Regions from separate parts of the Paenibacillus sp. Aloe-11 genome, predicted to be linked through region 2. Evidence: riboswitches for the same ligand, from Rfam matches in the RefSeq annotation. Region 2 holds a riboswitch; the other holds the start of a gene.
The links. Region 2 has a riboswitch for glycine ahead of gcvT (glycine cleavage system aminomethyltransferase GcvT). Riboswitches for the same ligand answer to the same signal wherever they lie in the genome.
Positions count from the first base shown of each region.

Region 1: linked by a shared signal. The riboswitch ahead of WG8_RS18485 (alanine/glycine:cation symporter family protein) and the one ahead of gcvT (glycine cleavage system aminomethyltransferase GcvT) in region 2 are both predicted to bind glycine.

Region 1 is NZ_JH601059.1:67,974-76,268, reverse strand. Features, by position in the region: gene WG8_RS18505 (LacI family DNA-binding transcriptional regulator) at 39-1,010, opposite strand; gene WG8_RS18500 (oxidoreductase) at 1,196-2,236, shown strand; gene WG8_RS18495 (Gfo/Idh/MocA family protein) at 2,267-3,256, shown strand; gene WG8_RS18490 (glycoside hydrolase family 1 protein) at 3,300-4,757, shown strand; glycine riboswitch at 5,026-5,120, shown strand; gene WG8_RS18485 (alanine/glycine:cation symporter family protein) at 5,279-6,697, shown strand; gene WG8_RS18480 (LysR family transcriptional regulator) at 6,843-7,715, opposite strand; gene WG8_RS18475 (ACP S-malonyltransferase) at 7,841-8,295, shown strand, end outside.
Region 2 is NZ_JH601057.1:93,227-101,521, reverse strand. Features, by position in the region: partial or broken gene WG8_RS28715 (glycine dehydrogenase) at 1-152, opposite strand, end outside; gene gcvT (glycine cleavage system aminomethyltransferase GcvT) at 278-1,378, opposite strand; glycine riboswitch at 1,458-1,553, opposite strand; glycine riboswitch at 1,554-1,756, opposite strand; gene gcvH (glycine cleavage system protein GcvH) at 2,060-2,455, shown strand; gene WG8_RS17685 (DUF6055 domain-containing protein) at 2,650-4,848, opposite strand; gene WG8_RS17680 (PTS mannitol transporter subunit IICB) at 5,421-6,899, shown strand; gene WG8_RS17675 (BglG family transcription antiterminator) at 6,982-8,295, shown strand, end outside.

The sequences.
Region 1 (8,295 bases), on a different contig from region 2:
CATCAAGGTCGTTTTGCCTAATTTACAAGTAACGTTACCTATGTAGTTGTACGTTCAATCAGGCTGTATTCCAGCGAATGAAGCTCCATTTGGCGGCCGATTAACTGAGGCGATAGCATAAAAAAGGCATTTTGCGCCTGACCCATAATGGGATTTTGAACGGTTGTAATTCCCATCGTATGCGCCAGCTCAGTGTTATCAAACCCAATAATTGCCAGATCTTCAGGAACACTAAGCGACTGTCTGCGTGCTTCACAGAGAATGCCAACTGCCACATAATCGTTAGCACACAAAATAGCCTCTGGGAACTCATCCCGACGTTGCAGCAAATCACGAACGACCTGTTCGCCGTCACGGATATTATAGATGGAGGAATGATTCCAATGTTGCAAAATAGGGAGGTTATGCTCACTCATGATATGCTCATAGGCTCGTTGTCTGCTTTGGGTATTGATGCTGCTCGGGCGGCCAAAGGCATTGGCTATTCGAGTATAGCCTTTTTGAATCAGATGCTGTAGCGCCAGCATGTATCCTTCATACTGATCCATAGCGACGGAGTGAATATCGGTATGCTCCATCCGTTGCCATGACACGATCGGGCCATATTTGCAGTAGGTGCTTAACAAATCGGTATCATTCACACAGGAAATGATGACCAGCGCATCGACTCTTTTTCTTTTCAAATCCTCAAAGGCCTGAAGCTCTTTCTTTTTATCTTCTCCAGAGGTATAAATGATGGTTTGAAAGCTGTACTGGCCCGCAATTTCTACAAAGCTATCCAGAAAGGCCAGAACAATCTCATTAATGGTTGAAGTAATAATGCCAATTTGTAGCGTTTGACCCTTGGATAAGGAAATGGCATTCCGATTGGGGACGTAATCCATCTCTTGCATGATTTTCAAAATTTTTGTTCTAGTTTCGTGACTGACATGAGGTGACTGGTTTAACACTCTGGATACTGTAGCTTTGGAAAAGCCCGCCAGTTTGGCAATTTGATCAAGATTCGACATGATGCTTCTCCTCACATAAGAAAAAATACTTGACATGAAACGCGTTACAAAGATTAGTATGCTAATGAGGGCATTACGTCTATTTTAAAGCATCTTTAAGTGTATTTCAAAGAGAATGGTCCTCATTATACGGTTGTTCTTGCAAAATCGAAAGCGGAGCCTTTAGGAAACGGGGGATTTGCAAAATGACGATTCAAGTTGCTTATTTGGGATTTGGCAAAAGTACAACCCGATATCATCTGCCCTATGTCCGACTCAGGGACACCTTTCAAGTATCGAGAGTGTATACACGCCAGGTGCGGGAGGAGATGAAGACAGCCTACCCGGATATACGTTTTTCGGATCAAATCATGGATGTTCTCAATGACCCGGAAATATCGCTTGTCGTCGTATGTACACCATCTGCCACACATTATGAATACGCCAAATTGGCATTATCACACGGCAAGCATGTGCTGGTGGAAAAGCCTTTTTGTGAAAGTCTTGAACAGGCGCGTGAACTGATCGAATTGGCCAAGGAAAAGAACCTGATTGTCATGCCTTATCAAAATCGCAGATTTGACAGCGATTATCTTGCTTTCAAGGAAGCGCTCTATTCCGATAAATTGGGAGATATTGTGGAGATTGAATCCCACTACGATTATTTCCGTCCTGATGCCAGTGTGCCTGGCGGCAATCCAGTCAATGGAATGTTCTACGGACTCGGCGTACATACGCTGGACAGACTCATTGCCTTATTTGGCAGACCGGAGCAGATCGGATATGACATCAAGTCTGTTCGCGCCGCTCAAGGTGCCGACGATTATAGTGAAACTGTTTTATATTATCCAGATAAAAAAGTCATTGTTAAAACCTCTCTTGTTGTGTGCCTGCCATATCCGCAGTTCACCATACATGGTACAAAAGGCAGCTTTGTCAAATGGGGAGATGACCAGCAGGAAGCCTGGCTGAAAGCAGGCAAAACCCCGGATGCCGAGGGTTTTGGTCTGGACGATCCAGCCTCCTACGGCAAGCTTAAATACGTACCTTCTGGCAGCAGTGAAGCTGTCGAAGAATTATTGCCTACGCCGACAGGAGATTATGGACGACTGTACGACTCGCTGTATGAGTCTATCGTGCACGGTACACCCAAGCTGGTTCCGGACGAGGATATTTTGCTTACGATAGAGATTTTGGAAAGCGGCTTTAAGCAGCCTTCCCCGTCCATCGTTGATTTCCGGCGATAGACCTACCATCAGGAAAGGAAGTTACAACCTATGAAGCTTGGAATGATTGGAACTGGCTGGATCAGCCAGGAGTGGGTTAAAGCCGTAAAAGAAGCTGGAGAATGGGAGATTACAGCCCTGTTTGTCCGTAATCGGGACAAGGGTGAAGCGTTTGCAGCAGCATGCCAGCTTGATAATATTACGTTGTATGACAGTCTGGAAGAGATGGCTAAATCCGATATTGATGCCATTTATATCGCTACGCCAAATTCCTTGCATATATCGCAGGCCCGTCTGTTTCTGGAGCATGGCAAGCATGCGATTGTTGAAAAACCAATCAGCCTGACCGAGCAAGAATTGCGGGATGCGTACGAACTGGCTGACCAGAATGGCTGTTACTTGCTGGAAGCAGTCCGTCATATTCATGAGCCAAACTTTTTGCGGCTGAAGGACAACGTGAAGCGTGTGGGCAGCATCCAGGGAGGCTCCTTGTATTCCATGCAATTTTCCTCCCGGTACGATCAATTGCTGTCAGGAGATGTTCCCAATATTTTTTCCTTGTCTTACGGCGGGGGAGCATTGTTGGATTTGGGGGTTTATTCGCTCTATTTTGCCATTGATTTGCTCGGAGCACCGACATCAGGTGTGTACCGTGCCAAAAAGCATGAGAATGGTGTGGACTTAGGTGGTCCGATCCTATTGTCGTATCCTGATTTTACACTGGTGATTCAACTGGGGAAAAATGCGGTGACCACCAACCGTGTGGAAATCTACGGCGATCAGGCGACTCTCATCTCCAGCGGTGTCTCCGGTATTACGGAGGTGTCTGTACTGGACGTTCGCACCAAGGTAACGGATACGGTAAGCACCCCGGAAACTCATCATTTCATGTTTCACGAGGCGCGGGAATTTTACCGGATCATCACCGAACAGGATCAGGCTCGTTATGACGAGTTAAAGTCATTGAGCATCGAGGTTCAGAAAATCAGCAATGAGCTGCGTCATCAAAATGGTATTTATTTCGAGGATGAGCAGAAATAGTGTAAAAGAAGTTTGAATATATAAGAAGAGAGGTTTTTAGACGATGGCGAAAACGCAAAAAGGCTTTCCAAAAAACTTCCTGTGGGGCGGGGCAACTGCGGCCAACCAATTGGAAGGAGCTTTTGACGTAGATGGAAAGGGATTGTCCAGTGCAGATATGATTGCCTATGTCCCCAAAGCAGAACGCAAGAACGATCATGCTATCGAGATTTCGTCCGAACGTCTGGAAGACATCCTGGCAGGTAAAGTAAACGCCCGTTTTCCAAAGCGTGAAGGGGTGGACTTCTACCACCACTATAAAGAAGATATCGCCTTGTTTGCAGAAATGGGCTTTAAGGTATTTCGCATGTCCATCCACTGGTCGCGGATTTTCCCGAATGGTTATGATGCCGAGCCGAATGAAGCAGGATTGCAATTTTACGACAATGTATTTGATGAGCTGCGCAAGTATGATATTGAGCCTTTGGTGACATTGTCACATTATGAAACACCGCTAGGTCTGACGCAAAAGTATAATGGCTGGCTGGGACGCGAAGTCATACAGCATTACGTGAATTATGCCGAAACGGTATTTACACGCTATAAGGATAAAGTAAAATACTGGCTGACCTTTAATGAAATCAATGTAATGACTATGAGTCCGTTCACAGGCGGCGGTGTGGTGATTGACCGTGTAGAAAACAAACAGCAAGCGATATATCAAGCATTGCATCATCAATTTGTAGCAAGCGCACTGGCGACCAAACGGGGACATGAGATCATCCCGGGCGCTCAAATCGGCTGTATGCTGGCCCGTATAGAAAGCTATCCACATACGTGTAACCCTGAGGATATACTGAAAGCCCAGCATGAAAATCAGATGAACCTGTTCTTTACGGACGTACATGCCCGTGGGGAATATTCCAACTACATGAACCGTTATTTTGAAGAAAATAATATTGTTCTGCAAACAGAACCCGGCGATGCTGAAATTTTGAAAAATAACACGGTCGATTTTATCTCCTTCAGCTATTACATGACTTTGACCGTATCTGCGGGCCCGGAAGGCGAGAAAGCAGCAGGCAACCTGATTGGCGGCGTGAAAAATCCGTATCTGCAGTCCTCCGACTGGGGATGGCAAATCGATCCGATCGGGCTGCGTGTTACGCTGAATACGTTTTATGACCGCTATCAAAAGCCGCTGTTCATCGTGGAAAATGGCTTGGGTGCGTATGATAAGGTGGAAGAAGACGGTTCTGTGCATGACACCTATCGCATTGATTACTTGCGTCAGCATATTGCCCAAATGAAGGAAGCGATTGCCGACGGTGTTGATCTGATCGGTTATACGAGCTGGGGGCCTATCGACCTTGTAAGTATGTCTACTTCTGAGATGTCCAAGCGCTACGGATTTATTTATGTCGATCTGGATGATGACGGTAATGGAACACTCAAACGCTCCAAAAAAGACTCCTTTAACTGGTACAAAAATGTAATTGCAACGAATGGTGAAGAGCTGTAATTTTGTGTAACTTCATATCTTCTTGGACGGGTGCAACAGAGTACATCGTAAGGATGCGCTATGCTGTGCCCGTTTTTTTGTGCAGACGGATGACTGTATCTCAGAGGGCTTCACAAATTTTTCACTTGTAATAAACTGAAAGCTTTCTGTATAATAAAAAACAATTTCATATGTCTGGTTGATGTTTGCGGGAGATGGAACGAAGGTTCCGACCGAAGGGGCAAAACTCTCAGGTGCTTGGCTGATTACAGCAAGCGGGACCGTAAACGGACAGAACTCTGGAGAGACCCTTAATTGGGCGCCGAAGGTGCACGGCAGAGAACATCTGCTTAAACTCTCAGGCAAAAGGACAGAGACGCGAATAACCTGTGACAGGGGATGCCCTATTTTTTTATAAGCTATGTAGTGGCAGCAACCTGCGCAAAAGGGTTGTATTTTTTCGTGCCTTTAACCTCTCCAGGAGTCGAATCAGCTGATTTGACTCTTTTTTGTTTTTTAATATGCTGGAGGAGCGGGTTGAAATGAATTTGGTACATGTGTTAGAAACGATTAGCAGTTGGATATGGGGAGCGCCGCTTATCATTCTCGTGATGGGAACGGGATTGTGGCTGACCATACGTTTAAAAATGCTGCAGGTATTTCGCCTGCCTTTGGCGATCAAGCTGATCGGCAAGGCCCCAAATGAAGGCAGCGGAGATGTAAGCAGCTTTGCGGCCCTGAGCACGGCGTTGGCGGCTACAGTTGGCACAGGAAGTATTGTCGGCGTAGCGACGGCGATTAAGCTGGGCGGGCCGGGTGCCTTGTTCTGGATGGTCGTGGCTGCCTTTTTCGGGATGGCGACGAAATATGCGGAAGGTGTGCTTGCGGTAAAATACCGGGTGAAGGATCGGAATGGACAGTTTTCCGGTGGCCCGATGTATTATATTGAAAATGGTCTGGGACGCCGCTTTAAACCGCTGGCGATGCTGTTTGCCTTTTCGGGCATGCTGGTGGCGCTGTTCGGCATTGGAACGTTCCCGCAGGTCAAAGCCATTGTGTCTTCGACCGAAAACAGCTTTGGCGTTCCGCCGATTGTAACGGCGTTGATAATTGCTACCCTTACAGCACTGGTTACCATTGGAGGACTCAAAAGCATTGCCAAGGTATCAACCAAGGTCGTTCCTTTTAAAACAGGCTTATACGTGCTGATTTGTATCATCGTACTGATTCGGTTTGCGGACCAGCTTCCGGCCGCAATCGCACTTGTGCTGCACTCCGCGTTTTCGACTACGTCTGCGACGGGTGGCTTTGCCGGGGCTACCATTATGCTGGCGATGCGCAGCGGGGTAGCCAGAGGTATTTTTGCCAATGAGGCCGGACTGGGAAGCGCACCGATTGCAGCCGCAGCCGCCAAAACCAAATGGCCTGCGGAGCAAGGGCTGATCTCCATGACAGGCGTGTTTATTGACACCATGGTTATTTGTCTAATGACCGGGCTGACACTGTTGGTAAGCGGTGTGTGGAGCGGACCTACTGATGCGGGCCTGATGACTCAGCAAGCCTTCTCCAGCGCGTTCCCGCTTGGCGCAGAGCTGCTCACGATCATTCTGATTATGTTCGCGTTCACGACCATGCTCGGCTGGAATTACTACGGGGAACGCTGTGTTGAATATTTGCTTGGCGTCAAGTGGATTAAGCCATACCGATATCTGTTCATTGCCCTGGTTGCCGGAGGCGCGTTCATCAAGCTGGATGCCATCTGGCTGCTGGCAGATATCTTTAACGCAATGATGGCCTTTCCCAACCTGATTGCACTGCTCGGCTTGTCAGGCATCGTAGTCGCAGAAACCCGAACCTATATGGATTCCTTGTATTCTAATAAGCAAAAGGGGATTCTTGCAGGTGCCAGTGTAGGCGCAGCTATCCAGGTAGAAGAAAAAGGACAGACAGTCAATTCATAAAAATGGAAAGTCATAACATTCAAAAGGGAGTGTCTTCAGCCATCACAGGCTTGAAGACACTCTCTTTTTGAATGTTACAGTGATGCACGCAAAAGAGCCAATTGCTCATCATTAATGCCGTAGTCAGCCAGTGGTATCTAAATCGTCAACGCTGAGCAATATTCTGGAAAAATATAATGATGAATTCGAAAAACGATTTCTCTATATCGGTGTGCAGCTCCCCGGGAGGATAGGACAGATAGATTGTGCGCATACATCGAGGCTCCCTGATTTGAAGCAGCTTGATGTCTTCGGTTACGACGTTCTTCCACAGGATAGAAGGAATAAAGGAGATGCCAAGCCCGGTTTGGATCAACCCTCTTACCGTAGCTGGATCATCACTTTCAAAGACGATGTTCGGTTCAAAAGGGGTGTGGGCAAAAAAGCGGTCCGTTGTTTTCCTAAGCGAATGACCAGGTGTAAGGCTGATAAACTTCTCATGCTCTAGATCTTTCAGGAATACGGTGTCCTGAGCGCTCAGAGGGTGAGATTTTGGCACGCCAAGCAAAATTTCCTCCTCCAGCAGGATGGCATGCTCGTTGTCCGCCAATTCTTCGGACGTAATCGCAAAATCGTATGCCAGTCCTTTCTTCATCATCGCAGGGTGCTGGGTCAGGTTAAATCTAATTTGCGGGTAGAGATCGCGAAACTTGCCAACAAGTTCGGGCAATAGCATAGAGCCGACGGCGACGTATAACGTAATGACCTCTACCTTTTCGTTCTTCATTTCTTTGACTTCGGATATGCCTTGCTCTAGCGCTGATAGCGACTGGTTCACTCTTTTCAGAAACTTCTTCCCATATTCATTCAGTACGATATGTTTTCCTTCGCGGTCAAATAGCTGCACACCCAATTCCGTCTCCAGGTTTCTAATCATTTTACTTAGGGCAGGCTGTGAGATATACAGCTCGTTTGCGGCACGTGTGACATGTTCATGCTTCGAGGTCACTTGAAAATACTTAAGCTGCAAAAAATCCATAGTGAAGTAATCCCCTTTATAACCATTAGGTTATCGATCATATGTGAATATATATATTTTACAGGTATTTGCTCACTTCTTACAATTGACAATGTAGAGAAGATGAATCCGCTAAAGGTGGTGAGATTCTGAATATCGTTTTTACATTTCCCGGCCAGGGGTCACAGGTTCCTGGAATGCTCCAGGATGTACCCGAGTATGTGAAAAAGGCAACAAGTGTTATCGGAACTGAACTACGCGACGATGAGGTGGCTATGGGCTCAACCGTCTGGATTCAGGCGGCACTCTTCGTTAAGGAGACGGCAATAGCCTACCGATTGATCGAGCAGGGTATCCGGCCCCAATTCGTGGCAGGCCATTCCATTGGTGCATTTCCTGCAGCGGTCATCGCGGGGGTTCTCTCGTTCGAGGATGCGCTGCGGATCGTATGGCTCCGTGCCCGGTTGATGGAAGAGGCTTTCCCCGAAGGCTATGGAATGGGTGTGATTATTGGGCTTACGAAGGCAGAGGTTCAACAAGCCGTGGATCTTTCTCATAGCGAGACGATGCCTGTCTATCTCTCGAATATGAATGCAGAGCA
Region 2 (8,295 bases):
TCGTCCAGTCGAGAGGACATGGGCAGCTCGCCCTGATATCGGATTTCTGCTGGAATATCACTAAATAAATCGTCAATGGACGATACGCCGACCACACGCAGCATTTCGGTTTGGTCCTGTTCGGTCATGGGCAGATAGCGATGCTGCTTCATAGGTTCTGGCTCCTTTCGAAAAGCAAAATGTAAAGTCGTAAATTGGCTAATACATAATCGTGAACTGGAAAATCCAGAAGTCCATATCTCCTTGTTCGCTTTATAGAAATGAAAAGAGTCTAGGATCAGCGTGAACGTTTATAAAAAGGCGCTGCTACCACCTCGGCGCGCAGGCGTTTGCCACGGATCTCGACCTCCAGCGGTGTGGATAGGGCGCTAAACCGGCTGTCCACCAAGGCCAGACCCAGATTGCGTTTTAAGGTTGGCGATTGGGTTCCCGTTGTAACCTCACCGATTTGCTGTCCTTCCGCGAATACCGGGTAATGGGCGCGCGGGATACCGCGATCCAGCAATTCCAGTCCGATCAGCTTGCGGGGAATACCTTGCTCCTTCTGGCGCTGCAGCGCTTCTCTGCCGATAAAATCTCCCTTGCCCAGCTTAACGAAAAAGCCCAAGCCAGCCTCAAGCGGTGAAATCGTGGCAGATAGCTCTTGTCCGTACAAGGGCAGCCGTGCCTCAAAGCGCAGCGTATCCCGGGCACCAAGCCCGGCGGGAATCAGACCATACGACTCACCTGCGCGAAGCAATCCTTCCCATACAGCCGCTGCTTCCGCTGCAGGTATATACATTTCAAAACCATCTTCACCTGTATATCCGGTGCGGGAGACGAGTGCTTTCACTCCGAACAGCTGCACGTTCTCACGGAATCGGAAGGAGACCAGATTGGTTATATCCGTATCTGTCACGGCTGCCATAATACGCGCTGCTTCCGGGCCTTGCAACGCCAGCAATGCTATGGCATCCGACACATTTTCGAGATGAACGGATGCAGGCACGTGGCGCATAAGCCAATCCCAATCCTTGTCGATGTTGGAGGCATTGACAACAAGCATGTAGCGCTCCGGTCCTTTGCAGTACACAAGCAGGTCATCCACCACACCACCATCAGGGTAACACAAGAGCGAGTACTGGGCCTGACCCGGTTCCAACTGGCTGACATCGTTCGTCGTTACCTGTTGCAGAAAAGCTTGGGCTTCTTTGCCTTCAACCAAAAACTCGCCCATATGCGATACATCGAATAATCCCGCATGTTGGCGGACGGCCTCATGCTCCTTTTGAATGCCGCTAAACTGCACAGGGAGCTCCCAGCCTCCAAAGTCAATGCAACGGACTCCGGGCAGCGTCCCGTAAGAAGAATACAGCGGCGTTTTGCGCAAGTTAGTCATTTTTCCACTCCTATCCGGTATTATCGGCTAAACAAAAAAGACAGGCCGAAAAAAACGTATAGACGGCGGTCTATACTCTTTTTTCAGCTCTGTCCTTGATACCTGAAAGTTACCCCGGTGTGTACCAGGTTTCCTCTTGGGTGATCCGCTTCATCGCGAATGCTCTCCAGAGATGCGTCCGGCAGAGGTCCTTTTGCCTGAGAGATTCACCTGCCGTGCAGGTTTACTCCTTCGGCGCTACCTTTGGAAACAAATACTGTTACCGGGTTATGCCAGCAACAAAACTTGCTCCGATTCGCATGTGCCTCTGTCTCACAGCACTGTCTTACAAGCGATAATAGCTATGCGAATCCTGGCAGTCTCTCCCTCCGCGTTCATCCGCGTTTGCAGTTGTCGGGGTGTTTCCACAAGCATTGGCTATAACCCATTAATACGCAAATTCATTCAAAATGTCAATAAAAATGTCATGAAAATCAATCTAAAAAACATTTAATACATAAATAAGGATATGTAAGCGTTTGTTATACCTTGTCATATTTTGGTTTACAACGCTTTTTACAGTGATATGAAGTATTTTTGTTAGTATTATTGACATAGGTATTCTTGTTGTCATAATCTTAACCTGTCTAGTATAGGTGGGCAGAAGCAATTACATTCCCTTGGAAGTGAGGCGGAAGCAGGATGAGCGAAGTGAAACAGCAGCTTTGGTATACGGAGGAGCATGAATGGGTTGAGCGTATAGAGGATGGAAAGGTTCGAATCGGTATTACAGATTTTGCACAGCACCAACTGGGTGACATTGTTTTTGTGGAGTTGCCTGAGGAGGGAGCAGCAATTGAACAAGGAGCGGAGGTTGGTACGATTGAATCGGTGAAGACGGTATCCGATTTGTTTGCTCCGGTGACGGGAATCATATTAAGGGTGAATGAAACGTTGGAAACTACGCCTGAGCTGGTGAACGAGTCTCCCTATGAAAAAGGCTGGATGATCGAGGTCGAGATCAGCAACGATGTGGAGGAAGCTCTGGGCAAGCTATTGTCTGCGGATGAGTACGAGAGATTGACTGCCGAAGGGTAATAATAAAGTCATATCGTGTCGAATTATGACGTTTCGATCTGAAATTTGTAAGTTGCTGTGTTGAATAGCCAAAAATGACCTCATATTCCACAGTAAAGTGTCAAGTGGAGGATGAGGTCATTTTATATCACATATTTTTCGTTTTGTTCATGCCGGTATCCGGCGTTTAAACTCTAGTCTGCGGACTGGCCATTTTAGCGCATATAGCCGCCCTTGCCGTCTGATCGGGCATAACCGTCCCTGAAATTTTTCACAGATGCCTCCAAACTTTCATAGCCTGCAAAGGAACCGCTACTTATGGTATATCCCATATCATCGAAGAAATCGCCGTAAGTAACGGCCTGTCCGGTGGCTCCTCCATGTTCTCGCTTGCTGGCCCCACCGTGACCAATCGAAAGCCCCTTAACTATGGCATGACCGCTCACCGTATAATACCCCTTAACTAAAGCGCTTTCAACCACCTGTCCATATTCCGAAACTTCTGCTTGTTCAGTAACAACGGCTTGATCCCCTACATGACTATGACCTGTTATTTTTGCAGAACCGTCTGCAATCGCATACCCGCTTAGGGTAGCGGATTCGCCGATCTGGGCGCTTCCACGCACCAGCGCATAGTCTGTAATCTTGGCTGAGCCGCTTACTCTTGCGGCACCGCGCACCACAGCAAAATCTTCAATGCGGACATTCCCGGTCACGGTTGCACTGTCAAGAACCTTGGCATTCTTAGCCACATAGACACTATCATCGACCCGAGCGGTGTCGGCTACGAAACCTCCGCCATTTCTGTGTACATGCCCCCTGATGCCGGTACTTTCTTCAACCTTGCGCATTTGCGGTTCAGCATTTTCCAAGGTGACTTGATAAGGATATTGCGGTTTGGATTCAAACGGAATATTTTTTTCGGAGAACTTTCTTTGCCAGCTTCCAATACCTATTTTGGTTTTTTGCATGCTTTCCAACGTAGGGGTTGCCGCTACGCTCAAATAAGCTTTTTCCCCGTTAAAGACTTCTTCCTGGACGGATTCCCCGTTACCGAAAGAACGGCTGTACCGGCTTTTTCCATTCTTATTTTCAACGATAAGATATGCTTGCCAGCCAGCACCGTTTGCTTTAGCCAAGCCATCCAATTTGACTCGTACTGTGGTGGAGGAAGCGTTTGCAGGAATCTTTGCATCAAGCGGGATGATGTTGTAGCCGGTAGCCTGAGGGGCACGCTCAGAAGGAATGGTATAGACATTATCACTTCCATCCACTTTAAGCATCATCGTATAATACTGCTGCCAATATAGCTCTCCGTACCTGAGCATGTTCTCGACATTGCGTTTGTAGAGCTTCTGATTACGGAAATCAAAAGTAGCCATTCTGCTGGCAAATCGGCCAATCATCTCTTGCACCTTTACTTGAGGATTAATTCTTTGGATCACCTCATAGATGGACTCCGTTGGGTTTTCCGGTTTCCCGGACTGCAGCAGCTTTGCGACAAAACCCGATCCGTAACCCGGTAAGCCATCTGGATTTTCCTCAAGGTATTTCAGGAGCGGCCAGGCTTCGTAATATGCCCGCCCATTTACGGCGGTCAACGTGCTTGCGCGTAAATATAGAGCGGAAAAGTCGGTTGCTCCCTCCGTACCTGACTGTTGTTTATAAGCATCACTGGACGTGTATTCCTCGCGGAACCAGTTGCCCACCGCTTCGCTCCAAGGGCCAAGGTAATCATTTCCTCTCCAGCTGTTGTTTCCTTGGGCAAATTGTACTACATGTCCAAATTCATGAGGGACTGGCAAACCTGGCTGCACTCTGGGACTCATGGCATCCGGAGTGCACATCAAATATGGATACCCCTCTGAGTCAAGTCCGGCAAAAGCCCATCCCCCCTCGTAGAGATGAAGCCCGGTTCCCAGAATGACCACGTTGACCTTGTAATCTTTATTATCGCGTATCCACTCATGAGTCGAACGGGTAGGCGGTGTCATTTTAAGCTTATTTATGAATAAATCCCAGTTATCCTCCAAAATCTTTGCATTTCCCTCCAGGAAAGCCTTGGTTACTTTTTTAGATTCCCCGCCGTTGCCCCATAGGAACTGAAAATGCTCCGATTCGTATACATTGGCATTTGATCTGGAAATCACTTCCGCATCATTATGAACACCGCGTACAGAGTAGGCTGCTTGTACCGCGTAGGCTGTTTCTACCGCGTAAGTTGCTTCTACCACATTTCGGCTCTCGCTAAGTGAATCGGCAACCATTTCTACTTCCGGCTCACTTTGAGCCGATACGCTCTGCGTATGCAGAGACAGCCCCCCGGTAAATGCCAGTGTCATGGCCAAGGCACTCACTCCTGCTGCAAGCGCACGCTCTTTTCTTGTTTTTCTTGTCACATGTTTCTTCTTCATTTTTTTCTCCTTTCTGTGTAACCCTCATTTTGTTTTGCAAATCCTTTTTCTGTTCATGGTCTTTATAAGCCATGCTCTTTGAGCGTTGTCAATGCACCCCCTTTCTCTTCATTTCAGGAAAAAAGAGTTCTCCTATTATTTTTATCGGTTGACAAAATGAAAAGTGAATACATTAATGTATTAATATTCAATTTTATAGTTTATATTTCCAAGCAGAAAAAAGAAGAAATTTCAATAGGGAAACTATAGAAATGGGACAATCAGATAAGCCCCACTTTTTGTTGTTTTTTGGGCAGACGTAATTACGTGTGTTTTCTTCTATTAAGAGGCTTGTCTCCTTGTAAGAGTAGTACAAATGACAGTATGGATTTCCGACTAATTTCTATAGTTACAGGCCATATTAAGAAGAATTATGCAGGGTAAAATACCTTATCGTTAATTTAAATTTAAATGTTGTCATCAACGTTCATGACGAAAGTACGTTTTCATTTCGTTGATGAAGATAACGCTGTCATTTAGTATGAATCTTGAGAAAAGGTAGTGTTGCTATTACCAACAAGGAGGATATGAATATGAGCACAGTGGACGCAAAGTCCAATTCAAATGGAGGCGCTCGCGTCGCCGTACAGCGTTTTGGCCGTTTTCTCAGCGGTATGGTTATGCCCAATATGGGAGCCTTTATCGCGTGGGGGTTGATCACGGCACTCTTTATTCCAACCGGATGGTTCCCGAACGAGGGTTTTGCCCAACTGGTTGATCCGATGAAAAATTATTTGCTGCCACTGCTGATTGGTTACACAGGTGGCACGATGATTCACGGACAGCGCGGAGGTGTGATCGGGGCCATTATGACGATGGGTGTCATTGTGGGAGCAGACATCCCGATGTTCCTGGGCGCGATGGTAGCAGGTCCGCTCGCTGCATGGGTATTGAAGAAGTTCGACAAGGCTATTGAAGGCAAAGTCAGATCAGGCTTTGAAATGCTGGTCAATAATTTCTCGGCCGGGATTATCGGTGCCATTCTAGCACTGCTTGCCCATGTGGCAATTGGCCCGTTTGTACAAATTATCAGCCAAGTGTTGTCAGCAGGGGTACAGTTCCTCGTGAACGCAGGGCTTTTGCCGCTCGTCAACCTCATTATTGAGCCCGGAAAAGTATTATTTCTAAACAACGCACTGAATCACGGAGTATTGAGTCCAATTGCGCTGGAGGAAGCTGCAAGAACAGGCAAATCCGTTTTGTTCATGCTTGAATCCAACCCTGGGCCGGGGCTTGGTATTTTGCTGGCATACTGTCTGTTCGGTAAAGGCTCTGCGAAGTCGTCGGCTCCTGGTGCAGTCATCATTCATTTTTTCGGCGGGATTCATGAAATTTATTTCCCTTACATTTTGATGAAGCCGATTCTGATTCTTGCTGCTATAGCAGGGGGCGTTGTAGGAACCTTCTGCTTCATGTTGACAGGTGCCGGACTGGTTGCTGCTCCTTCACCGGGGAGTATCATCGCTTATTTCCTGATGACACCAAAAGGCGGATATTTGCCGATGCTGAGCGGTGTGATAGCTGGTGCGGTCGTAGCCTTTGCTGTTGCAGCAGTACTTCTCAAGACAGGTAAGCAAAAAGAAGAGGGGCTGGAGGAAGCTGCATCCCGCATGAAAGATATGAAAAATCAAAGCAGGGGTGCAAGCGCTAACGCCGCTGTAACGGAAGATAACCGCGAATCTGATCGTGCTGCCGAGATTGCCGCAGATCGAATGCTGAAGGATAAATCAGAAGTTAACAAGATCGTCTTTTCCTGTGATGCAGGTATGGGTTCAAGCGCTATGGGCGCCTCGATTTTACGCAAAAAAATGAAGCAGGCGGGTGTGGACGTTACGGTAACGAACACGGCAATCAGTGAAATTCCACAGGACGCGGATATTGTTATTACGCAAAAAACGTTGACAGAACGGGCTAAAACGGTAGCCCCGAATGCTGAGCACATTTCCATTGACAATTTCCTGAAAAGTCCTGAGTACGAAGCGCTGGTGGAACGTCTGAAATCCGATTCTTAATTCCCGTAAAGTCAGGTCGTCTGTGTACAGTTTGTATTTCCTGCTGAAGGGATGAGAGCTTGGGAAGGAACGGTATGCGCTTATGAATATTACGAAACGACAATCTGACATCGTGGAATATCTTTTGGAGCAGTCCCAAGAGGTTACGGCCGGGGAAATTGCCGAGAAGATCAATGTCAGCACAAGGACAGTTCACCGTGAACTCGGCGCAGTCGAGCATTGGCTGGCGGCTCATGAGGTAAAGCTGGAGAAAAAATCAGGCATCGGTATCTATGTGGATGCCAACCCGGCTCAGCTTGCAAGCCTGCGGGAGCAATTGATGCATACGAAGTCGGACGAATATTCGGCTGAGGAAAGAAAGATCGTGGTTCTTTGTATGCTGCTGGATGCACAGGAGCCGATCAAGCTGCTGGCGCTGGCTTCTGATTTGAAGGTCACGGTCACTACTGTCAGCCATGATCTGGACGAATTGCAAGGCTGGATCGGGGAACGGGGACTCGTGCTTGTGCGCAGACGCGGATACGGTGTCGAGATTACAGGCCGGGAGATGGACAAAAGACGGGCGATTTCCGAGCTGGCTCTCGAATATTTGGATGAATCAGATTTGTTTTCCAGTCGGGAGGAGCTTCGTCCTGTGACACATGTCGCCGACAAATTGTTGGAGATGATTGGCAGAGAGAATCTGCTGACCGTGGAAAATACTCTCTGGCAGCCCCATGATCAATGGCTGGAAAACATGGTGGAAAGCAAATATATGGAGCTGCTGATTCAAATTTGTGTTTCGCTAGCACGTCTGCGACTCGGGTATGTTGTGGATCATCGTCTCTCGTATTCGAAAACAGATTCGGACGAGAATATCATGCTGCGCGCGGCCATGGTGGAACGCATATGCACGGAATTGTCAGAGGCGCTGGATATTGAGTTTCCAGAGCCGGAACGATCTTATTTCAGGCTGTTGTTTCGTGATGCCGAGGATCATTCCACCCGGCTGCTGCCGCTGGATGATCTCGTACTGCTGGAGACCGTTCATGAGTTGATTTGCCGTGTGGAGGAAGAGACAGACACGCCATTGGCAGAGGATCGCGTTCTACGTGAAGGGCTGATTGCCCATATGGCTCCGGTACTCAAACGTTTGAAGGAAGGCAAGTCGATCCGCAACCCCCTCCTTCAGCAAATCCGCAAGGATTACGGCAGCTTGTTCGACTCGGTGAAAAAGGCTGCCGCAGACATGACAGACATGGAAGTACCAGATGAAGAGATCGGATTTCTCGTCATGCATTTCGGCGCTTCGCTGGAACGGCTGCGACAATTCCGGCGAGAGGTACGGGCCATCGTTGTCTGCACAAGCGGCATTGGATCATCCAGACTTCTGGCAACAAGGCTCGCCAAGGAGCTT